Paraneptunicella aestuarii: one gene and its partner. The protein of the gene in region 2 interacts with the protein of the main gene of each other region in a pairwise test. Links are inferred from orthologs where the notes say so. Each region holds a gene or a part of one and is shown on either strand. Other genes may lie near its edges. The genes, in order: dnaB and rep.

The links.
Region 1: the proteins of rep (region 2) and dnaB interact in binary tests that used the Escherichia coli proteins (3 or more experiments, as listed by UniProt). The link is inferred for Paraneptunicella aestuarii from one-to-one orthologs.

Annotation. Positions count from the first base shown.
Region 1 is NZ_CP074570.1:4,181,099-4,193,352, reverse strand. Bases 6,387-9,194 are described here. They hold dnaB (replicative DNA helicase), read left to right. Parts: upstream 6,387-6,998; coding sequence 6,999-8,390; downstream 8,391-9,194. Other genes in these bases: KIH87_RS16270 (secondary thiamine-phosphate synthase enzyme YjbQ), read right to left, coding at 9,116-9,194; KIH87_RS16275 (DUF4919 domain-containing protein), read left to right, coding at 8,456-9,091; KIH87_RS16285 (DUF4097 family beta strand repeat-containing protein), read left to right, coding at 6,387-6,831. In the rest of the region: KIH87_RS16320 (trans-sulfuration enzyme family protein), read left to right, coding at 253-2,070; KIH87_RS16315 (DMT family transporter), read left to right, coding at 2,327-3,226; rpsF (30S ribosomal protein S6), read left to right, coding at 3,444-3,833; rpsR (30S ribosomal protein S18), read left to right, coding at 3,858-4,085; rplI (50S ribosomal protein L9), read left to right, coding at 4,117-4,569; KIH87_RS16295 (RNA polymerase sigma factor), read left to right, coding at 4,747-5,319; KIH87_RS16290 (hypothetical protein), read left to right, coding at 5,306-5,833; more of KIH87_RS16285, read left to right, coding at 5,860-6,386; more of KIH87_RS16270, read right to left, coding at 9,195-9,535; KIH87_RS16265 (chemotaxis protein CheX), read right to left, coding at 9,607-10,074; KIH87_RS16260 (transcriptional repressor), read right to left, coding at 10,437-10,868; KIH87_RS16255 (tRNA-binding protein), read right to left, coding at 10,967-11,305; KIH87_RS16250 (AraC family transcriptional regulator), read right to left, coding at 11,408-12,115. UniProt on the Escherichia coli protein: The main replicative DNA helicase, it participates in initiation and elongation during chromosome replication. Travels ahead of the DNA replisome, separating dsDNA into templates for DNA synthesis.
Region 2 is NZ_CP074570.1:186,180-198,613, reverse strand. The notes cover bases 3,288-6,275. They hold rep (DNA helicase Rep), read right to left. Parts: upstream 5,794-6,275; coding sequence 3,781-5,793; downstream 3,288-3,780. Other genes in these bases: ubiK (ubiquinone biosynthesis accessory factor UbiK), read left to right, coding at 5,987-6,244; KIH87_RS00835 (sensor domain-containing phosphodiesterase), read left to right, coding at 3,288-3,763. Also shown: KIH87_RS00845 (peroxidase family protein), read right to left, coding at 1-259; KIH87_RS00840 (c-type cytochrome), read left to right, coding at 584-973; more of KIH87_RS00835, read left to right, coding at 1,127-3,287; KIH87_RS00820 (LysE family translocator), read right to left, coding at 6,329-6,955; ilvA (threonine ammonia-lyase, biosynthetic), read right to left, coding at 7,113-8,666; ilvD (dihydroxy-acid dehydratase), read right to left, coding at 8,687-10,492; KIH87_RS00805 (branched-chain amino acid transaminase), read right to left, coding at 10,779-11,708; KIH87_RS00800 (ACT domain-containing protein), read right to left, coding at 11,774-12,046; ilvG (acetolactate synthase 2 catalytic subunit), read right to left, coding at 12,034-12,434. UniProt on the Escherichia coli protein: Rep helicase is a single-stranded (ss)DNA-dependent ATPase involved in DNA replication; it can initiate unwinding at a nick in the DNA. It binds to ssDNA and acts in a progressive fashion along the DNA in the 3' to 5' direction.

The DNA of each region.
Region 1 (12,254 bases), 4.0 Mb from region 2 along the record:
TGAAGGGCAATACACAAACTCATTTATGGTCAAATATGTATCCTGAAAATGTGCGTGAAATATTATTGCCAGTCATTAAAGCCAGTAAACATATGTTTCCTGATGCCTCGCTGGTTTAACACATCTGTGTCTTGGGGAGATGTTAAACAAAGGTTAATAATTAAGATCTTTTAGTAATAAGGCTGAGTGACGGGTAGTAGACGTTTAGGCTTCTGCTATATCGTTGTTGGCTGCACAACAAGTAGTATTTCCATGCAAGACAAACAATTAGAACAAGCAAAAGTTTTATCTCCCAAACGTAACTCTACACAAGCGAACTCTATTCCAGAGCTGGCAGCAGAACAATTGCAGCATTTCGGTATTGATAAGAGCAGTGAATATGGTCAAAGCCTGTATGACGCAGCAATGCATTTGTATCAGGCGCAGTTGGATATCAGCAATTTGTGGCAGGTGACAAACCGCACGTTAGCGACGTTAGACCGCAAAGACAAGATCGCCTATTTCAATGCCAAGAAATTCTTGTCGTTCCAAATCGCCAAGGTGCTGGATACCTTGCAAAACCCGTTTCGCGCCACTTACCAGAGTTTGCAGCAGCAAACCGGTTCGCAGGTGTCAAAGTCTCACTATCCTTTATTTGACAATGTCACGGCGCTTTTCTCTGCAACACCGGTTGTGGTGCGTACTGCAACTTATGTCTATGCCTGTACCGAGTGGGTTGATGATGCTTTTCAGGGCAAAGAAGCCACACACCAGATTTATTCCCGTTTATTGAACCCGACCAATATTTCTCTGGCGAACGCGATTGTTGAGTTGGAAGCGGGCCCTTTTGCTGCGGATTATTTGGCGTGGAACTTTAACTCGGGTATGGCGGCGATTGATGCCATGCTGTCGAATGTGCTTGGACATGGCGATGTGTTGATTGTGTCGCGCAATGTCTATGGCGGCGTGTATCAGTTGTTGCATGATTTCTTCGCTCGTGAAAACCGTCTGGATATTCAAATTGAATGGTTTGATGGCTATGAAGAAGCTGAATTTGCCAGATTTATGCAAGAAGTGAAGTTGAAGCATCAGAAGCGTCTGCAAAACAAGCAACTGCATGTGTACATTGAGTCACCTTGTAACCCGCATGGTTACGTTTTGGATGTGCCGGGAATTTGTCGTGTTGCGCACAAAGACGGCCATGTGGTGATGCTGGATTCTACCTTGGCAACGCCGGTTTTGAACCAGCCTCTGCAACGTTCCGATAAGCGTGAGCGTCCGGATTATGTGGTACACAGCTATACCAAGGATATCTGCGGTAGTGGTGCCACAACGGCGGGTGTGGTGATCGCAGAAACCTGGCGTATGTTCCAGGCCAAAGGCCAGTGCGAAAAAGGTTATGACTGGAGCAAAACCATGTTCTGGGATGTGTATTACATCAAAGGCGCGTTTCTGGATTCAGAGAAAGCTTTTGACGTGTTGACGGGCATGAAAACTCTTGAACAACGTATTTTGAGCAAGAGTATTAATACTCAGGTGTTGAGTGAGTTCTTGTTCTCGCATCCGGCGATGAATGTGCATTGCCATAGTATTAATAGTCATCCGAATGCCAATATCCGTAAGAAGCTGATGCGCCACGGTTGGCCTTGTGCGCTATTTACCGTTGATATGGAAAAGGCCGGATTAGAGCGCGATACATTTGTGCGTTTCTTTGATGCGTTGGAACCGGCGTTTAGCCATCAGGTGAGCATTGGTCAGAACAACACCATTATTCTGTGCCCAGCGTTAACGTCACACTCTGAAATGGGGCAAGCTGAGCAACGAGATGCAGGTATTTACCTGACAACCATGCGTATTGCGGTGGGAACCGAAAACATCAAGGAGTTGATTGCGCACTTTATTAATGTGGTGCGTTTGCATATCGACCCGGTTTTGCCTGGGTTTAGTGATGGTTTTATGTCGCCAGAACAGGTGGATGAGTTGTATCTGGAAACGGCTAATCGCATGTGTCAGCAGCATTATCATAGTGTGGCAAGCACGCGTGAGCTGTTGGATGGGCGTTTTACCTCTGATCATGTTGTGGGTGCATAACAGGCTTTACATCTAAATAGCCAGCACCGAAGTTTTTAGCAGACCTTCAGCCGCAAGGAAGCGGCTGTGGAGCTTCAATGGATTTCTTTCTTAAATAAAGAGAGCGCGAGTCTGCGATTAAATTTCTGTGGCTGACTTGTTAAACACGGGCTCTTATCAAATTTCAGCAAAGAATAAGAGCCTGATTTTTATCCTCGAAACATCCTGCTATTATCCCGCTTCGTTTTTATCTTGCAGTAAGGTTCAGGTTAGCTTGATTGGAGAAGTAGCCGCATTATTAACAGCGCTGTGTTGGGCGGTGGCAGCGCGTATGTTCAGGATTTTAGGGAGTCACTTTTCAGCGTTGTCGTTGAACTTATGGAAAGGCGTGGTGGCGATTATTGGATTAGTGATATTTAGCTGGTTAGATCCTGCTCCCTTGTCGTTAACTCAAAACCAAATCTTCTGGCTGCTATTAAGCGGCATTATTGGCATTGGTATTGGTGATACCTTCTTTTTTGCTGCACTGCGACGAATTGGCGATAGCCAATCGGTATTGATCGCTGAAACCTTTGCGCCAGTGTTTACTGCCTTGTTGGCAATGGCGTGGATTTCTGAATGGTTAACCTGGCAACAATGGTTAGGCGCTGCGGTCGTACTGTTTTCTGTCGATATGATTGTGAAGCAGAACAAGCGGAGCCAATATGAGCAGGTTCAACCATCGGGTTATTGGTTTGCTGGCGGTGCAGCAGTTTGTCAATCGGTTGGCGCTGTGATCAGTCGCGATATTTTAACCGCTGGAGAAGCCACACCGGCCGATGCCTCATTGATTCGATTGGTAGGTGGTTTGATGATAGTTATGTTGCTGCTGGTTTGGCGTAAGAAGCCCTGGCTGCCTGTAACTACTAATCCTTCTCAAGCCTGGAGTTTGCTGGTGGCTGCAAGTTTTGTGGGCACGTTGGCGGCGATGTACTTGCAGATGCTGTCTTTTGCTCATACGCCTGCGGCAGTAGTACAAACGCTTTTCGCCACCAGCGTATTGTTGTCGTTGCTCGTGGCGCGAGTGATGGGGGAATCTATACCTAAACGGGCTTTGTTGTGGTCAGGTGTTGCCGTTGCAGGAGTCATGATCTTGTTGGGGCAGGATTTTTTCATCAAAGTTCAGGCAATGTTTTAGTTCTCTATTCGTAATTCTCTATTCGTAATATGAAGCTTTAAGAATTCCGTGACGTTCCACGCTTATGCCCAAGGCTTGGTGTTGATGAATTAATGCTTGTGTTTTAAGCAGAACTTAACGTATACTTCGCGCCCTTAAATCAGCCGACATTCAACCGTTCCTTGCCTTCACATAGTGTGGCTGAGCTATACAAGGCACTAACCGTAAGGAGCTTACAATGCGTCATTACGAAATCGTATTTATGGTTCACCCTGATCAGAGTGAACAAGTACCTGGTATGATCGAAAGATATACAGGTATCCTGACTGCCGATGGTGGCAAAATTCACCGTTTGGAAGATTGGGGCCGTCGTCAACTAGCCTATCCTATCGAGAAGCTGCACAAAGCTCACTATGTATTGATCAATGCAGAAGCTACTTCTGAAGCGGTCGATGAGCTGGAAACTGCTTTCCGTTTCAACGATGTAGTGCTGCGTAACATGATTATGCGTACTAAAAATGCTGTTACTGAGCCATCACCAATGGCTAATGATAACAAGCCTGAGCATCGTGAAAGACCTGCTAAACGAGATGACGCGTCTTTTGAAGCCGCATCTGACGAAGCATAAGAATTAGGATAGAGGAAATAAAAAATGTCTAACTATTTCAGACGTCGTAAATTCTGCCGCTTCACTGCTGAAGGCGTGCAAGAGATCGATTACAAAGACATCGGTTTGTTGAAAAACTATGTCACTGAGAATGGCAAAATCGTACCTAGCCGTATCACTGGTACTAGTGCTAAATATCAACGTCAGTTGTCAACGGCTATCAAGCGTGCTCGCTTCTTGGCTTTGTTGCCTTATACTGATTCTCACAAGTAATCGTCATTGGCGAATTTAACGAGGTAGCAAGATGAATATCATTCTACTAGACAAAATTGCCAACTTGGGCGGTTTGGGCGACACAGTAACAGTTAAAGCAGGTTACGCACGTAACTTCTTGTTCCCACAAGGTAAAGCTGTTCCTGCAACTAAAGATAACGTTGAAAAATTCGAGCAACGTCGTGCAGAGCTTGAAGCGAAAATTGCTGATGTATTGGCAAACGCTAAAGCAAAAGCTGAGCAAATTGCTAGCCTGGGCGAAGTAACTATTGCTTCTCCAGCAGGTGACGAAGGCAAATTGTTCGGTTCTGTTGGTACTCGCGATATCGCCGAAGCTGTTACAGCTGCTGGCGTTGCGGTTGCCAAGTCTGAAGTGCGTATGCCACACGGTACTATCCGTGATGTTGGTGAGTACGAAATCGACTTGCAATTACATTCAGAAGTATTTGCTCCAATCAAAGTGGTTGTGATCAAAGAAGCTTAATTGCTTTTTACTTCGGATTTCAAAAAGCATCAACTCGTAAGAGTTGGTGCTTTTTTCGTTTTAGGCCATTATTTTTTTATTTTTCATTTAAACCTTTCTGAATTGATTGGCGACTAACCTTTCAAATATTAAATCCCATTGTGTATTGGCGAATAACATAAACATCGGAACATTGGTTTGGCAGTAGCAAAAACATCCCACGACAATATCGTGCCGTTGCCACAGATTAATCATTTGATTGAGGCAAGTAGGCAAGGTGATCGCAAGGCTTTCCATGAGCTTTATAAAATGCATGTGGGTAGGGTTTATGCGTTGTGCTTGAGGCTAACCGGGCAGCAAGCTATGGCGGAAGAAGCTACACAGGAAGTGTTTATCCAGGTGTGGAAAAAATTGGGGAATTACCGAGGTGAGAGCCAATTTAAAACCTGGCTGCACAGTGTGGCCTCGAATGTGACCATTTCATATTTACGTTCACAAAAGAGCTTTTGGCAGAATTTGTTTAATCTGGAAGACAGTGAAGCTGACATGAGCCCCGAACAAGGCTCTTGTGATGAGGTGGATTTAGAACAGTACGTTTCCCGATTACCAGAGCGAGCCCGCATAGTATTTGTGTTACATGCACTGGAAGGATATCGCCATGAAGAGATTGCCGACATGATGAATATTGCCGTGGGCTCCAGTAAGGCGCAGTTTCACCGCGCCAAGCAATTAATTAAATCCTGGATGGGGTATGCAGATGAAGAAGTTTGAGCAGGATTTGCAGCAACGAATTAATGAAATGCCTAACAGCATTGAGCCTGAGCGCGATTTATGGACAGGCATTGATATTGCGATTACTGAGTCATCGACGCAGGTTTCTTCTAGATATGAAGATGATAGAAGATGGTTTTCCAGCATTCGTCAGCCTATGTTTGCCTTTGCGATGGCTGCTAGTGTGGTATTTGTTGCGGTACTGATGTGGGCAAATTATTCAAATGTACCTGAAACAAGTAATTACCCTACGTCTGAGCAATTAGTTCAGATGTTGGAAGAACAGCATCAACAGCAAAAGCAGGCTTTATTAGCCAGCTATGAAGGGCAGAGCGCAGTGACCAATAATTGGCAGGAACAGCTTCAAGAGCTGGATGATGCCGCTAAAGCTATCAAACTCGCTTTGCAAAACGACCCGAATAACATGGCCTTGTTAAAAATGTTGCAACAGGTGCACCAGCAACAAATCTCATTAATTGAAACCGTTTATGAGCCGAAATGGCAGCAGATATAACTGTTGTCAGGATCAGGAGAGACAGAATGAATCGTATGAATAATAGTATTTTTCCCAGCTTCTTTTTTCTTAGCGCTTTATCAATGTTCAGCTTTAGTGCGCTTAGTGGAGAAAAAGTGGATGCCACTTTGGAAGCGAAAGCTGGCGACTTTATCGAGATTGAGCACCTCAATGGTAAGGCTAAAATCACCGGTTGGGATAAGGAGTTGATACAGGTAAAAGGTGAGCTGGATGATAACGCTGAGGAGTTTGTTTTTCGACGCACTGACTCAGGTATTGAAATTAAAGTTGAAATGCCTCGAAACAATCGCCAATCGCGTAATGGCGGTGGTGATGATTTGGAGATTTTCGTACCACGTAATGGGCCTGTAAGTTATACCAGTGTGAATGCCAATGTGACCTTGGATAAATTACATTCTGGCGTTGGGGTTGAAACGGTTAATGGCAAAATTAACCTGAGCGATGCGCAAGGTAAAATTCGGATTGAGTCTGTGAATGGAGATGTGTCTAGCAAGCAGCTAAATGGCGATGTTCGAATTGAAACGGTAAACGGCAGCATTGATGACAAGCAATCTGAGGCTCGCGAAGCCCACTTTAGTGCGGTTAATGGGCATATTGCCTCTGATATTAAGAGCAAAGAAGTGAGCGTCGAAACTGTTAATGGCCACATTGATTTAAAGCTGGATAGAATTGATCGACTTGAAATTTCTACGGTGAATGGTCAGGTGGAAGCTCAGTTTGCACCGGTAAAAGACGCGGATATAGAAGTGAGCAGTGTCGGTGGCAAAATCCAATTAGCTGTACCTCGGGATGTTTCTGCTCGATTCAAAGTGGAAGCGCATGCGGGGGGACGTATTGTAAATGAGATCACTAAAGATGAGCAGCAACGTGATCGCTATGGTCCCGGCAGATGGTTAAATTTCACTACTGGAGAGGGAGAAGCTGAGGTTTCTGTTTCAACAGTGAGTGGTAAGGTGCTACTTAAAAAAATAGACTAACCTTTTGAATAATAAATATATTGTTTAGAATAATAATAGAGCAAAGCCAAGGATGGCAGCGGTTTTTTAGTGATGCACTTTTTTTTAAATGCTTTTAAGGAAAACTGGCTAAGGAGAGTGTATTCTAGGATAATGAAACGTTGAGGTAAGTTGACGAGATTAGTAACGTGAAAGGTGTGCCAGCCAAAGATCCTGAATCCAAGGTCGCAAAGCTAAAAATTCCCCCCCATTCTATTGAAGCCGAGCAATCGGTGTTGGGAAGTATGCTGATTGCTCCAGATTCATGGGATAAGGTAACCGACGTATTAATTGACGTTGATTTTTACAACCGTTCTCACCAATACATCTATCGTTCTATCATTCGATTATTAGAGCGTAACCAACCTGTAGACCTGGTTACGGTATCGGAAGATTTGGAACATCATGAGCAGCTTGTCGAAGCGGGTGGCTTTGCCTACCTTGGTGAGTTGGCTAAAAATACTCCCAGTGCCGCAAACGTTGTGGCGTATGCTGAAATCATTAAAGAACAGGCCATTCGTCGCGAGTTAATTGGCGCGGCGAATGAAATCTCAGAAGCCAGTTTTAACCCAGAAGGGCGAGCCAGTAGTGACATTCTGGATCTGGCTGAAAGCAAAGTATTTGAAATTGCAGAAAAGCGAACCACTCAAAGTGAAGGCCCTCAGCCCTTAAAACAGATTCTTGGTGCGACCATCGACCGTATTGACTCGTTAGCGAAAGCGGGAAGCGAGATCACCGGGGTTTCGACGGGTTATGTCGACTTGGATAAGAAGACCAGTGGCTTGCAGCGCTCGGATCTAATTATCGTGGCAGCACGTCCTTCAATGGGTAAAACCACATTTGCCATGAACTTGTGTGAAAATGCTATGTTGACGCAGGATAAACCTGTGTTGGTATTCAGCCTTGAGATGCCCTCTGAGCAGATTATGATGAGGATGTTGGCTTCTGTTGGCAGGGTAAACCAAACCAGTGTTCGTACAGCACAATTGAACGATGAAGATTGGGTGAAATTATCGGATGCCATGAAGCTTATGGCGGAAAAGAATAACCTCTTTATTGATGATTCCTCGGGTTTGACGCCCATGGATGTGCGCACCAGAGCTCGTAAGATTGCCAGAGATCATGGTGGTATTAGTTTGATCATGGTGGACTATTTGCAGCTAATGCGAGCGCCACAATTTTCTGATAACAGAACCTTGGAAATTGCCGAGATTTCCCGCTCTCTTAAAGCGTTGGCAAAAGAATTGGAAGTGCCTGTGGTGGCGTTGTCACAGCTTAACCGTAGTTTGGAACAACGTGCGGATAAACGCCCGGTAAACTCAGATTTGCGTGAATCAGGTTCTATCGAGCAGGACGCCGACTTGATCATGTTCATTTACCGTGATGAAGTTTATAACGAAAATTCTCCCGACAAAGGCGTAGCCGAGGTTATTATCGGTAAGCAGCGTAACGGCCCTATTGGTACAGTGCGCCTGACTTTCCAGGGGAAATTTTCCCGATTTGATAATTATGCTGCACCCGCTATGATGGATGATTACTAGCCAGTATAGCGGTGTGTTAGTCGTTTATTGATTATTTGCAGATTTTTCTGCGAGGTAACTACCTGATGAAACAGGTTTTTCTCAGTGTCCTGGCAATATTGTCCCTGTTTGGATGTCAAACGACAAGTGAGCGCTTACAGGTTCAGTATCAGCTTAAATATCAGATGTTATTGGAAAATATCAAGAGTCAGTCTCCCGACGCCGATTTTCTCGGTCTTCGTATGGCTTATACCGATACGATTCACTATGACCCATACGGTGTCGTTTCCCAAAGTGTGATAGAGGAAGCGTTTGCTCGCTTTGATGAAAAGGATTACCAGGGATGTGTGAATCAGGCTGACAAGATATTGAGTACGGCTTATATCAGCATGGATGGACACTATTTGGCGATGGTGTGCCATTTGGAGCTTCATAATGAAGAGCGCGCCAACTATCACCAGTACGTGTTAAATGGCTTGTTCTCTTCTATTTCTAGTGGCGGTAATGGACGTACTTTCGAATCAGCTTATACGACAATCAGTATCGGAGAACTAAAAACCTTTCTTGGCATGTTAGGGTTGGAAGTAAAAGAGCAGGGGCTCAGGTTTCATAAAGGCAAGCCCTACGATGTGATGACGGTGATGGAATCGGAGATTGAAGAAGAATTTGATCTCTACTTTGATATTTCCATTCAGTTGGAAAAAGGCTACGGCGACCTATAATTTTATTCTGAACAGATATAGCTGCTATTGACCCTGAATGGTGGCTAAAATACGACGTTTACCACCGTAATCTCGATGTTCCCCTAAATAAATACCTTGCCAGGTTCCCAATGCCATCTCCCCATTGGATATTGGGATACTCACGCTATTTCCTAGCAGGCTTGCTTTAATATGAGCGGGCATATCATCTGCCCCTTCGTAAGTATGCTTGTAATAGGGAGCATTCTCGGGAACCATTCTGTTTATATGTGCTTCCATATCACTACGCACTGTGGGGTCGGCATTTTCATTTATAGTGAGACTGGCGCTGGTGTGTTGAATGAAAAGGTGCAACAAACCTACCTGTACGGAGTGTAACTCAGGTAACTGTTGCTGAATTTCACGAGTGATGAGATGAAAGCCTCGTGATTTTTCATTCAGTTGAATGGTTCGTTGGATCCACATGCATTAAAGCTCTTGAGTACGTCAACGGGAACGCGACTGCAATGCGTTCCTTTAATGGCAAAACTTAAGGTTTAAGCTTTTTCGAAACAAATTTCGATAAATGCACGACCAGCTTCCCCCTTGAAAGGAAGAATGAGCTTAGGGCCATCTACTCGATGTGAAATTGTGTGATTTTTACCGCTTACTACAACGGGGGTCGCCATACCGAAATCAAATCCGCTTTCTCCTAGTGTATTTTTGGCACCACCAGCCACCATATTGGTCAGTTCACCGACCAAATCAATCACCTCAGCGTTAATTGTAGTGGGCTTCTCTCCCAACATCTTGCTCATGATATCTAGTGCCAGTGGAGCCTCAAAGGTAATGGAGAATGAGCCTTTGAGTTGGGGGCCTGTCATACCTAGCAAACCGGTGACATCACCGCAAGCCAGATCGTCTTCCTTTTTCTTTGGAGCTTCAGCGGTGAGGGTCATCATCGCCATTGTTTCCAGTACGTTTTTAAATGCCGCTATAAAAGGATTGATAAATTCTGCATTCATATTGGTCGTTTTTTCCGTTGCTAGTCAGTCTCAATAAGGAAACAAGTTGTATTCAAAAAGCTAATCATACTGCTGAGATGTTCTGAACTATCAAGTTGTTTTAACTTATGTGAATGGTAAAAATATTTCATTCACAAGTAAATGTGTAATTTGAAATCATATTCAAGCGTTAAAACTTTATGTATAGAGCGAGAAAGCAAACATCCCGCATTTTTATCGTTCTGGGTTTAACGCTATTGGTACTTTCTGATTTCAATCTTGGTCTTTTAATTAAAGCACATTATGTGCCATTGATGAGTCAGAATATCGACACATTGAGAATATTGCCATCAAATGCCATCTATTTTGATGTTCTGACTACATCACTGACAATGAGAGCACACTCCGTGAGCTTCAATTGTTTGTCTGGTGACTCGAAACCCAACCGACTGCGCTTGTTTTTCAAGCTTGTCTTGTAATCCGTCAGATTGAATTTCCTGAACATTTCCGCATGTATCACAAATCAGGAATTGTACCGGATGGCTGCAACCAAAATGGTGACAGGCGATAAACGCATTATTCGATTCGAGTCGGTGGATCATACCTAATTCCAAAAGGAATTCTAAAGCTCGATATACTGTGGCTGGTTTTGCTGAGTCTTCTGTTTTCTTTAGTTCATCCAGCAAATCATAGGCGCCGACAGCATTCTGATGACTTAAAAGAATGCTGTATACCTTTTCTCGTAAGGCTGTAAATCGTACACCTTTCGATTCACAGAAATGACGAGCTTTTTTAATTAATACTTGTTGATCCATGAGTTACTTTAGTCACTGGTATGGCGACAAGTCTAACATAGCATGGCGGTGATGTGTCTATTGTAATAATGAATAGATTTGTAAGTATTGGGTTAGATTTAGGCGAGTTTACAACCATTGGGAACCTTTGTGTCTGGAACCGCGAGAACTACCTCTCTATCGTTACGATAAAACCCGGTTACCAGGCATTCTGACATGAAGGGGCCGATTTGTTTTTTCGGAAAATTAACTACGGCAATGATTTGCTTACCTGGTAATTCTTCCAATGAGTAAACTCGGGTTATTTGAGCACTGGATTTTTTGATGCCAATGTCGGTTCCGAAGTCAATAGTGAGCTTATAAGCCGGATTTCTGGCTTCAGGAAAGGGTTCGGCAGTAATAATAGTACCCACTCTTAATTCTACTTTCTGGAAATCATCCCAACTTAAGTTGTTCATGCAAATACGCCATATATTGATAAAGGAAGCGATAATAATAATGAGCTTTTATTTTCTTTGTGTGCGGAAGAGGCGCTTTACTGAGCGGAAAAGACGGACATGCTAATTTTGACTATGCCGTTTGGGTGGATGTCCAAAGAATGCCTTATATTGCCGGCTAAAGCTGGAAGGGGAGGTGTAACCTACCTGTTCTGCAATGAGATTCACGGGCGTATCAGTATTGGTAAGCAGGGCTTTGGCTTTTTCCATTCGACATTGAGTTAAATATTGGTGGCAAGTTGTGCCTATGTGCTCTTTAAACAGCACTTTAAATTGAGTTTGACTTAGATGAACCTGACGAGATAAATCATTAATGCTATGAGGAATAGATAGGTTTTTATGAATGATGTTCAGGGCATTTTCGATGCGTTTATCAATTTTTGCATGTGTGGCCTGCTGCGTGAGGAGTTGTTCAAATAGCTGGTACATGCTGTGTTGTAATTGATCAGGAATGGGTTGAGTTAGCTGTTCCTCTATAAATTGGATAAATCGTAGCAAGGTTGAAGAAATGCGGAATTTGGGGGGATTAAGCTCCAGAATATTTTCCGGTAGTGTGGGAGTATCGACGACAATAAATCTGGCTTCGTGATGAGCCTTAAAACCATGCCGTTGATTCGCTTGAATAACTATACACTCGCCAATATTTACACTTCCGTGAAAATTATTCACTGTCATATCAATGGTGCCATATATTGGAAAAACCAATTGATGGTAGTTGTGAATGTGGCTGCTTAGTCGTTTTGTGTATGAACGAATAGAAAAGTGTTTCATTTTAGCCTGATGTGATGGTCGTGTTCAGTAATGTGTATATTCAGCACGCTTGTGATACCCATTAATAGTAGGGCATAAGGAGTGTTTAGCAATGGATGCGAGTTGGATGTTTTTGAGTTGCAGAAAAACAGGCGAGAGG
Region 2 (12,434 bases):
TGTCGTCCAGCGTAATATCGTGATCGATAAACTGGCCAAAAAAGATAAGTCCCAGCTCTACTGTTTTGGATAAATTAGGTAGCCCTCTATCTTCCATCACACCATTGGCCTCACCAATTTTATGTAGCGTAAGTGGGTTGACATAGAGTGGGGGTAATTCTGGCAGAAGCCTCGCGAAGCGACCGGGTTCACTGTCATTAAAACTCTGTAGCAATTCTAGCCCTTTAAAGGGCGCTAAACCATGATAGTGGTTAGCCATATTCCGTGTCCTCTTTAACATTTTTTGAATGTGTTACATGAGAATTTTATTGTTCCCGACACCTGCCGACGAACAACGGACGGCAAATTCTCAACTCCTTACTGTAGATATTTTTGAAAGTTTTGCTGCACGGAAAGATGTTGTTTTTACGAAAAAATGGTAAATATATTTTTACACTTCAAAATATAACGCGAAAGATGGAAAGTAACGACCGTTCAAGATCGCTTATTTTCTGATTAATTTCTTGTTACGGGGCAATAAGGCGTTATAATCTTGCCCCTAAAAATTTAACATATCTACGCGCACCCTCATTTGGAGAGAAATGTGAAAAAATTAGTGTTGATGTTAGTAGCAGCGGGTATTGGTTTAGGTTCAGCATTTGCAGCTGATGATAATCAAGCGATGATTGATCGAATTAAACCAGTTGGACAAGTACATGTTAAAGGTGCGGCGGCGGCAGGTTCTGGTGGCGCACGTACTGGTCAACAAGTTTATCAATCTTCCTGTGTTGGCTGTCACGCTAGTAAAGCACTTGGCGCACCTCTTTCTTTTAGCAAAGCCGAATGGCAACCTCGTATAGATGCTCGTGGTTTAGATAAACTACTAGAGCACGCATTGAAAGGTTTTAATGCAATGCCACCTATGGGTGCTTGTTCAGATTGTAGCGAAGACGAAATTAAAGCTGCGATCGATTATATGCTTGAATATAACTAAGATTTAAGTATTTGAAAGGAATCAATTTAGTAGTAAGAAGTGGATAAACTACGTGATCTTTCACGAAAGGCTACATTTATGTAGCCTTTTTGTTAGTTGTAGTTTATGTATAATGCTGTAGTGGCGATTTTTTGAGTATAACGTTTTTGTAATATGGCAACAGAAATACCTGCTGGAGTACTTTCCGAAGAGGAATTGCGGGAACTTGTTCCACAGTTACAGCAGATCACCGATAAGTACAAACGGAAAGAGCTGATCCAAAAAGCTCTATTCCAAATTTCCGAGTTAGCAAGCTCGGTTAGCGAATTGCCACGCCTGTACTCTGCTCTCCATGAAATTATCGGTGGCTTCATGGACGCCAAAAACTTCTACGTCGCCTTCTATGACGAAGTCTCTGATCTGGTAGATATTGTTTATTTCGTTGATGAGTTTGACGAGCTAACAGTCAATGAAATCCCAGCCTCACAGCTGAAAAAAGGCTTTACCGGGCACGTTCTTACCACTGGTGAACCCCTCTTCCTCACCAAAGAAAATTACGAAGACAAAAAAAGGCAGGTCGGTGCCGCAGACCTGGGTACAACCTCAGTAGACTGGTTAGGCGTACCGTTAAAGCGAGGCAGTAAATGCATCGGTGCGATGGTCGTGCAAAGTTATGACGAATCGGTTCGCTACAGCGAAGAAGATTTGGAAGTGTTGCAATTCGTGTCGCAACACATTGTGACTTCGGTAGACAGAGTTAAAAACCGTGAATTAACTGAGCGAACCATTCGTGAACGCACCAAGCAATTACGACAAATTAACGACGAGTTGCAGGAAGAAATTCAAGAACGCCAAAAGATTGAAGATCTGCAACAGGCACTGTTTGAAATTTCCGAGCTTTCAGCCTCAGTTGATGGCGATATGGAAAACTTCTATGCAAACCTGCACATGATCCTCGCGCGCTTGGTTCATGCTCCAAACTGTTATATTGCAACGCTGGATCAAAATAAGGGAATGCTGAATTTCCCATATTTCTACGACGAAAATAATGCTTCTGCTGAATCCCGGCCTTTAGGACGAGGACTCACCGAATATGTACTTCGACATGGTCGAGCTGAACTTATAGGCCCGGTTCGAGCCACTGAATTGGCCGATGCTGGCGAGCTTGATCGAGATGTAGCCATGCGCATGGAGAAAGAAAGGAATTATTGGGTAGGAACACCTTTAGTTGTAGACGGTGAAGTGTCTGGCGTTGTGGGAATTCAATCCTACGATGACAAATACAAATATCAACCACGAGATTTGGAATTACTGAGATATATCTCCCACCACATTGCGGTAGCGCTGGAACGAAAACATGCTCAAGAATCCATTCAGGCTTATAACCTGCATTTGGCAGAAAAAGTCAAAGAGCGAACCGACGAGCTGCACCGCGCCAATGCCAGCTTGAAAGAACAGATTGAAGAAAGAAAGCACATTGAGCTGAAGCTAATCCACGACGCTCATCACGATACCCTGACAGGATTACCCAACCGGGCACTTTTCACCAGCCGGGTTGAATTAGCCATCGCAAACAAAAAACGCTATCCCAAGAACAAATTCGCCGTCCTGTTTATCGATCTGGATCGCTTCAAGCTGATTAACGACACATTGGGCCATCAAGCAGGTGACAAGTTCCTGATTGAAGTCAGTAAACGTATAGCTCGCTGCATTCGAGGCCACGATCTTTTGGCTCGCTTGGGCGGTGATGAATTCGTTATCTTACTCGACAATTTTGACAACGAGGAAGATGCCGAAGAAGTCGCATCACGCATCCTCGAAGCCATGAGTGAAGCATTCTGTCTGGATAGTACAGAAATGTATTCCGGCGGTAGCATCGGTATTGCCTTTATCGAACCTTGGTATAAAAACGCTGGTGAACTCATTCGGGATGCCGATGCAGCCATGTACCAAGCCAAGTCTATGGGACGTGGTCGTTACGTGATGTTCGACCAGAGTATGCGTGAACGCTTACTGGAAGAACTGGAACTGGAAAATGAGTTCCGACGGACACTGAAAACTCGCAGCTTTGATTGTTATTTCCAGCCCATTGTCGATATGGCGACCAATAAGCCTATTTATCTCGAATGTTATGTTCGCTGGCAACATTCCACTTTGGGTAAAATCAAGCGTGAACAATTCTGGCGTGTAGCAGAACATATTGGCATGACAATGGAAATCGATCGTTTCATGATTGAGCGAGCCTGTCAGATGCTACGTGTATGGAAAGATGCGGGGGGAGAGGAACGTAATCATCGTGTTGCCATTAACTTATCGATCAATCATCTGATCCAGGCGAAGCAAGTCAGCCAACTTGTTGAGCGCATTGTTGATGCTGGCATTGATCCAGAAAAACTGGTGTTAGAAATAGACGAAACACATATCAATCGCAAATCTCAACAGGTGCTTGCAGCAGTTCAGCAGCTGAAAGAAGCTGGCGTGACGCTGGTACTGGACAACTTCGGTAATGGTATGGCTTCGTTAAATTCACTGTGCACCTTCCCGTTCGATTACGTCAAAATAGACAGAAAATTTGTACGTTCACTGCCAGCCAGTATCGAAAACCTGAAAATCATTCAATCTGTACAGCAAATTTCAGAACATTTTGGCTTTGAAGTTATTGCCAACGGTATTGAAAATGACGAGCAATGCAAAGCACTGATAGCGGCTAACTGCCGTTTTGGACAAGGTAAGTTTTTGGCGGAAGCCGAACATCTTCCTGTGGAAAGCGAAGCTTATGATGACGCCGAATTCATCCCTGCATCGGCATAGTTCAGATTAAATAGACTCTAATCTTTCAAAATATTCCTAAGATTAGCGATCCCGATTTCAGCCTTCTTCTGTCGCACTTCCTTACTGTCCTTTTTACGCTTCTGCTCCCAGGACAAATCATCTTGAGGTAATTCATACAGGAAACGACTTGGTTCAGTACGGATCAATTCTCCATACTGGCGGCGTTCTTTGGCGAAACTGAAATACAATTCTCGTTGTGCCCGGGTAATACCGACATAGGCTAAGCGACGCTCTTCTTCGATATTGTCTTCATCGATACTGGCTTGATGCGGAAGCAAGCCTTCTTCCATACCCACCATGAAAACATAAGGGAATTCCAGCCCCTTTGAAGCATGCAAGGTCATCAATTGCACGGCTTCAACATCCTCTTCACTTTCCCCTTTTTCCATCATGTCGCGTAACATCAAGCGGTTGACGACTTCTTGCAAGGTCATGGGCGGATCTAAATCGCTGCCTTCCAACATGCCATTGACCCAGCCAAACAGCGTACTGATGTTTGCCATCGCCATTTCAGCCGCTTTCGGGCTACTACTTGTCTCGTACAGCCATTCTTCGTAACGGCTGGTTTTAATCAAATCACGAATAGCGGCAACAGTATCCCCTCGCTGAGCATTATCAGAAAGCTCAACCATCCAACGCCCAAATTCCTTGACCGCATCTAGCGCTTTTCCACTCAGCACATGGTTAATATGATCTGACAATGCCGCTTCAAACATGGAGCATTCCAAGTGGTGCGCTAATCCGCCGATTTTCTCTAATGTCACACGCCCAATACCGCGACTAGGGGTATTAATCACACGTAACAAGGCGGTATCGTCATCCTGATTCACCAACAATCGCAAATAAGCCATGATGTCTTTCACTTCGGTACGCCCGAAGAATGACATGCCACCGCTGATTTTGTACGGGATCTTGTTTTGCGTCAGCGCTTTTTCAAAGGTGCGAGATTGGTGATTACCACGATAAAGAATCGCATAATCTCCGTAGCTACTACCGTTCATGAACTTATGCGCCAGCAATTCTGCGACCACTCGCTCAACTTCGTGCTCTTCCGATTTACATTCCAGCACTCGAAGTTGCTCACCGTAACCCAGTTCAGAGAAAAGCTTCTTATCAAAAACGTGGGGATTGTTTTCAATCAGAATATTGGCACAGTGCAGGATTCGCCCGGAAGAACGGTAATTCTGCTCTAACTTAATCAAACGTAATGATGGGTAGTGTTCTTTTAACAAAGCCAGGTTTTGCGGACGAGCGCCACGCCAGGAATAGATAGACTGATCATCATCGCCAACCACGGTAAAACGCGCTCTTTCACCCACAAGTAAACGGATAAGCTCATACTGACTGGTATTAGTATCCTGATATTCGTCTACCAGAATATAGCGAATTCGATTCTGCCAACGCTGCCTGACTTCTTCATTGGTTTTAAACAACAATGTGGGCATTAAAATCAGATCATCAAAATCCAGTGCATTATAAGATCTCAAATGCTGCTGATATTTTTCATAGATACTGGCATAGAGCTGCTGCTGAGGATCTCGCGTTTGATTAATGACATGCTGAGGCAGTAACAGATCGTTTTTCCAATTAGAAATTGTGCTTTGCAGAATAGAAATCTGATCTTTATCGTCACCAAATTCATCTCCAGCGAGATCCTTAATCAGATCAACGCTGTCCCTATCATCGAATAACGAAAAACCGGCTTTCAAGCCCAAGGATTTCACTTCTTTTTTGATGATGTTCAAACCCAAGGTATGAAAGGTAGAAACTTTTAGTCCACGCGCTTCCTTCTTACCCATGGTAGCGGCAACACGTTCTTTCATTTCACGCGCAGCTTTATTGGTAAAGGTTACAGCCACAATAGTGCGAGCAGGAACATCACAATTTTGTACAAGATGGGCAATTTTGTTAGTGATAACACGCGTTTTACCACTCCCCGCGCCCGCCAATACCAAGCATGGCCCAGAAATGTAATTCACAGCTTCGTTCTGTTTGGGATTAAGTTTCATAAGACCCCTTTCATTAGGACGCGCGATTTTACCTGTAACTTGCCACAAACAGTAGTGCAATCAATTCAGCTTCAATCAATTTTGTTGAGCCTGGTTTTTTGCTAGACTCTGAAACCAATATCACACGTAAAATTAGTAGCCTTGGAATAGTAGCAATCCGGGCATGGCTCATAAAGATTAAGAGATTTTATCTATGTTGGAACCAAAAAAATTGGAAGAACTGGCGAAACAGGTAGCAGATAGCATTCCTCCGGGCGTTAAAACAATGGCTGAAGGCGTGGAAAGCAAGGTCAAACAAGTTTTACAGTCACAACTAAGCCGTTTGGATTTTGTTAGCCGCGAAGAGTTCGATGTTCAAACCATGGTTTTGCAACGCACCCGAGAGAAACTGGAAGCTTTGGAAGCGCGTGTAGAAGAGTTAGAAAAACAGGTTAACCAGCCTAAAGCCTAACCTACAGATAAAATTGAATTCCGTGCCAACCAATCCAGCTTCGGTTGGCACACATTACATCTTCGATGATGATCCTTAATGCTACTAAGCAGTGCGCTGCATTGTTGCTGTTAATACTCCAGCGCCAATCAATGAAGAAGCGCCGATTCGGTTAAACCAGCGTCGAACACCAGCTCGCTTAATTTTAGTCGCCAGTTTACCGGCAAATAATCCATATAATCCCGCACTAACGATAGACAGTGCCAAAAACGTTCCGCCCAACACTATAACTTGTGTAATGGCCGGATGCTCTGGCTGTATAAATTGAGGTAGAAAGGCCACGAAGAACGCGATGCTCTTGGGGTTTAACATAGTGACCCAAAACGAATGCTGGAATAATTTAAAAGAAGATTCATTATTCTTGCTCACAACATCCGGGTTTACTTCAATGGGAGTCTTCCATAATTTGTAGCCTAAATACAACAGGTACAAAGCACCCAACCATTTGAAAACTAAAAATAATGTGGCTGACGTTGCCATGATAGCGCCTAGCCCAAGTAGTGATAGCGTCATTGCAACAAAATCACCAAGTACCACACCGGCAACCAAAGGCATTACCGAACGATAGCCATTCTGCATTGCCTTACTGACAACCAAAATAATAGTTGGCCCTGGAATCATCAGAATCACCAAGGTCGCCAGTGTAAACGTCACCCAAAGCTCAAAACTCATACTTACTACCTCAACAGCTTTAAGCTCCAGCTAATATTAATTTAACCAGGCTTGTTACTTCTTAACCTTTGCTATTTCGTTTAAAAACTAATTGTTCTTCTAACGAGTGACTTTCTTCTTCCAGAACATCAGTCACTCCCATGTTTATTAAAATCGATTAAAACACACCGTTTAAATCAGATAAGAAGAATTTATACGCAGGGTTATCTGTCTGCTCCTGATAGAGATATCCCGATAATTTTTCCAAATACTGATTAAATTCTTGCTGATCTAAGTCCGGAATATCAAACCCCGCCAATACCAATCCTTGTGCCGCACCATGATTCCGATAATGAAATAGTGTGATATTCCAACGATCGCCCAAGGTTTCCAAAAAGCGCAATAACGCACCGGGTGATTCTGGAAACTCAAAGGAATAGATATGTTCATTCAACAATGTTGGCGGGCGCCCACCAACCATATATCTTACGTGCAGTTTGGCAATTTCATTATTGGACAAGTCAAACCACTGATAACCGTTCGCTTCCAAAGCGTCAGTTAATTGTTTAAATTCACTGAGCCCTTCTCGTAACTTAATGCCCACAAACACGTGCGCATTACGATCACTGGCAAAACGATAATTAAACTCGGTAATGGAACGACCACCCAAAATTTTGCAGAACTTTTTGAACGAGCCTTTTTGCTCCGGGATCTTCACCGCAAAAACCGCTTCTTTTTGCTCACCTAATTCACAACGCTCTGATACATAGCGCAATGTGTGGAAGTTGATATTGGCACCACACAAAATCCCCGCCAGCTTTTTCCCTTTGATGTCGTTTTCACGTACATATTTGCGAATAGCAGCTATCGACAAGGCTCCCGCAGGTTCAGCTATCACACGGGTGTCATCGAAAATGTCTTTAATCGCTGCGCAAATCTCATCGGAATTCACTGTAATCACTTCGTCAACGTACTGCTGACAAAGTCGAAAAGGCTCTTCACCTATGCGTTTTACCGCAACACCATCAGCGAAAATACCAACCGAAGGCAAATCAACAGGCTGCCCGGCTTCCAACGCGGCTTTCAGGCAAGCCGAATCTTCGGCTTCCACAGCAACCACTTTAATATCAGGACGAATGGCTTTGACATAGGTGGCAATGCCAGCGGCCAAACCACCACCACCAACGGCAATAAATAAAATATCCAGATCCGGGTTTTTCTCCAGAATCTCTTTACCAATCGTGCCTTGTCCCGCAATAACATCGTCATTATCAAAAGGCGGGATCATGGTCAGTCCTTGCTCTTTGGCCAGCTCATAAGCCTTGGCATTGGCAGCATCAAAGTTACTGCCAAACAGGACGATTTTGACGTTATCACCACCAAAATTTCGAACCGCTTCCACCTTAATATCCGGCGTGGTTTCCGGCATCACGATAGTCGCCTTAATGCCTTTGCGAGCTGCGGAATAAGCAACGCCTTGAGCATGATTACCCGCAGAAGCTGCAACGACTCCAGCATCTAACTGAGCTTGCGATAGCTGACTAATTCGATTGTAGGCTCCACGTAATTTGAATGATTTAACGGGCTGCTGATCTTCACGTTTCAGCCACACCTCATTGCCCATGCTTTCCGAAAATCGGTTTAGCTTTACGAAGTCGCTATTCACAGCGACATCGTATACCGGCGACCTGAGGATTTTCTGTAAATATTCAAACTCGGTTACATTGCTCATTAATATGCTACCTCAGGGGTCTAACCTTCCAGTTTACTGGTATCTCTTACTGCGCCTTTATCAGCACTGGTCGCCAACAATGCATAAGTTTTCAGAGCCGTTGAAACGGGACGAACCCGAGTAGCAGGCTGCCACGGCTTGTCGCTGTTGTTCATCGCTTCACGGCGCTCAGCCAATTCCTGCTCTGAAAGCATCAAATTAATACTACGATTAGGAATATCAATTTCGATGGGGTCGCCATCTTTAACCAAGGCCAAAGCGCCACCAGAAGCCGCTTCGGGAGAACAATGTCCAATAGACAACCCCGATGTGCCACCAGAGAAGCGTCCATCGGTAATCAAAGCACAAGCTTTACCTAATCCTTTCGATTTCAGGTACGAAGTGGGATACAACATTTCTTGCATTCCCGGGCCACCTTTAGGTCCTTCATAACGGATAATAACGGCGTCGCCCGCTTTCACTTCGTCGTTCAAAATGCCGTTAACGGCATCTTCCTGGCTTTCAAAGACTTTGGCTGAACCATTGAATTTCAGAATGGATTCATCCACCCCAGCCGTTTTAACGATACAACCATTTTCAGCGATGTTACCGAATAGCACGGCCAATCCACCGTCTTGGCTATAGGCAAATTCTTTACTGCGAATACAACCATTTTCACGGTCGATATCGGCACTGTCGTAACGGCAATCCTGGCTGAATGCCTGTGTGGTACGAATTCCTGCAGGCCCAGCTTGAAAAAATGTACGCGCACCGTCATTTGAATTTTCAAGTACATCCCAATCAGTAAGCACCTTCTTTAATGAACTTCCAAGAACATGGTTCGTGTCCGAATGCAGTAATCCAGCTTTGTCTAATTCATTCAGGATGCCAATAACCCCCCCCGCACGATGTACATCTTCCATATGGTATTTGTTGGTCGACGGTGCCACTTTACATAAATGAGGCACTTTGCGAGAAAGGCGATCAATGTCTTGCATAGTGAATGGCACTTCGCCTTCAGCGGCAGCGGCTAGCAAATGTAGAACTGTGTTGGTCGATCCACCCATAGCAATATCCAGGCTCATGGCATTTTCAAACGCTTTGAAATTAGCAATATTGCGTGGCAAAACACTATCGTCTTCCTGTTCGTAATAGCGCTTACACAGCTCAACAATTTGCTCGCCCGCTTTTAAGAACAACTTTTCTCTATCAGCATGAGTGGCAACAAGAGAGCCATTTCCAGGAAGAGACAAACCTAACGCTTCGGTTAAGCAGTTCATGGAATTCGCTGTGAACATGCCAGAACAGGAACCACAGGTTGGGCATGCAGATCGCTCAATTTGATCGGCATCTTCCTGACTGACTGAACTGTCGGCAGCGGCAACCATGGCATCAACCAAATCGAGCTTGATGATCTGGTCGGAAAGCTTGGTTTTACCGGCTTCCATTGGCCCACCCGAGACAAAAATCACCGGAATATTTAAACGCATGGAAGCCATTAGCATTCCCGGTGTGATCTTGTCGCAGTTAGAGATACATACGATAGCGTCAGCACAATGCGCATTCACCATGTATTCAACCGAATCCGCAATCAGTTCACGAGAAGGCAAGCTATATAACATACCGCTATGACCCATCGCGATGCCATCATCCACTGCGATAGTATTGAATTCTTTTGCGATACCACCGGCCTTTTCGATCTGCCTTGCAACCAGTTGCCCCATGTCTTTTAAATGCACATGACCAGGAACAAATTGGGTAAAGGAGTTGGCTACAGCAATGATGGGCTTGCCAAAATCATTATCAGTTACACCCGTTGCACGCCATAAAGCACGAGCACCAGCCATGTTTCGACCATGAGTAGTAGTAGCTGATCGGAGTTTTCTTGCCACTGTAGTACACCTTTAATAAATAATTGTTAGTAGCCATACGGCTAGAAGAACAATAATTCTAAAAGCCGTACTGTTTTAATTGTGAATTGGACTTAGTTACTGCAACTGTGCATTTGAGCGCACGAGGAAGCACAACAGCACAGTCAAGAAGAGTATCTTTTCTGTGCTGCCAATAAGCCTTTAATGAGGTAAATATAGAATAGAGCAAGTGCGAACACTCAATAATAGAGTCTCAACCCTTTCATTCTACAGGCGTTAACCAACCCCATTTATCTTCGGTTTTACCGTTGAACAAGCCAAAGAATGTGCTTTGTACTTGCTCTGTGATCTTGCCGCGTTTACCAGAGCCAACTTTAATGCCGTCAACACTGCGTACTGGTGTTACTTCTGCGGCTGTACCACACATGAAGATTTCATCAGCCAGATATAGAGCTTCTCTTGGAATATTCTCTTCTCTGATTTCCAATCCCATGTCTTTCATTAGTGTGATACAGGTATCACGAGTAATACCTGGCAAAATCGCCGCTGTTTTTGGTGTTGTTGATACCACACCGTTACGGATAATAAACAGGTTCTCGCCAGCACCTTCGCTCACGTAGCCATTTACATCCAAAGCAATACCTTCACCATAACCATGGCGACGCGCTTCCATAGAAATTAATTGAGAAGACAGGTAGTTACCACCTGCTTTAGCGCCTGTTGGCATAGTGTTGGCAGCCAGGCGATTCCAGGAAGAAACACCTGCATCAACGCCGTTTTCCAACGCTTCTGCACCTAAATAAGCGCCCCATGGGAATGCAGCAATTGCCAAATCAGTTTCAGTGCCAAAAGGAACTTGTAAACCCATACCAATATCGCCGTAGTAAGCGATTGGGCGGATATAAGCAGATTCCAGTTTGTTACTACGAATAATTTCTTTAGTAGCGTCGTTAATTTGCTCCAACGTGTATGGAATGGTCATGCGATAAATCTTCGCAGAATCCAATAAACGTCGGTTATGTTCATCCAGACGAAATACACATGTACCTCTGTCAGGCGTGTTGTAGGCGCGAATGCCTTCAAATACTGATGAACCGTAGTGAATCGCGTGAGTCATGACGTGCACAGTCGCCTTTTCCCAAGGAATGATTTCACCGTTAAACCAAATTAAGTCAGCGAGTTTCTTAGCCATTTTTGTTCCTATTTTATACCGCCTGGCAACACAACAACTCGCAATGAGATGTTCTAAAAATCGCGTTAAGCTGTTTGGAAAGCTTTTTGTTGTGTTGTTTCTTCTGGTTGTGCCAGGTTCAAATTAATAATGCGCGCCAGATCATACAACTTATTTAGCTGATTGGTTAGTTTGCTAACAGGTTGCATACCATCAATTGTGATCAAGACTGTCAACATATCCATCCCATCGGGGATAACTTGTAGACTGATCAGATTATAACCGCGATAGCGGATAATTTGTAAAACACGTTCTAGTATTGCTGGTTTGTTGTATACCTCTAGTTTCAAGCTGTGCATGATGGTTGCTCCCACATTTTGTGATTTGCTGTATTTGGCGGCACGATGGGCCAAACGTTTTGTTGTTCATCCAGGCGAACATGTAGTAACGCTGGCCCTTCTGTTTGTAATAACCAGTCCAATGCCTCTTTGGTATCAGCATTGTCTTCCAGCACCCGAGCTTCCAGACCAAAGACCTTAGCCAGATCGCTGAAAGGTGGGTTACAGGACAAATCCGTTTCGCTGTAGCGCTCTTCATGGAATAGCTCTTGCCATTGCTTCACCATGCCCAGACGCTGGTTGTCCATTACCACAATTTTTACCGGTAATTGGTAACGTCTTAATGTGGCAAGCTCCTGAACATTCATCATGAATGAGCCATCACCACATATTGTTACTACTGTAGACT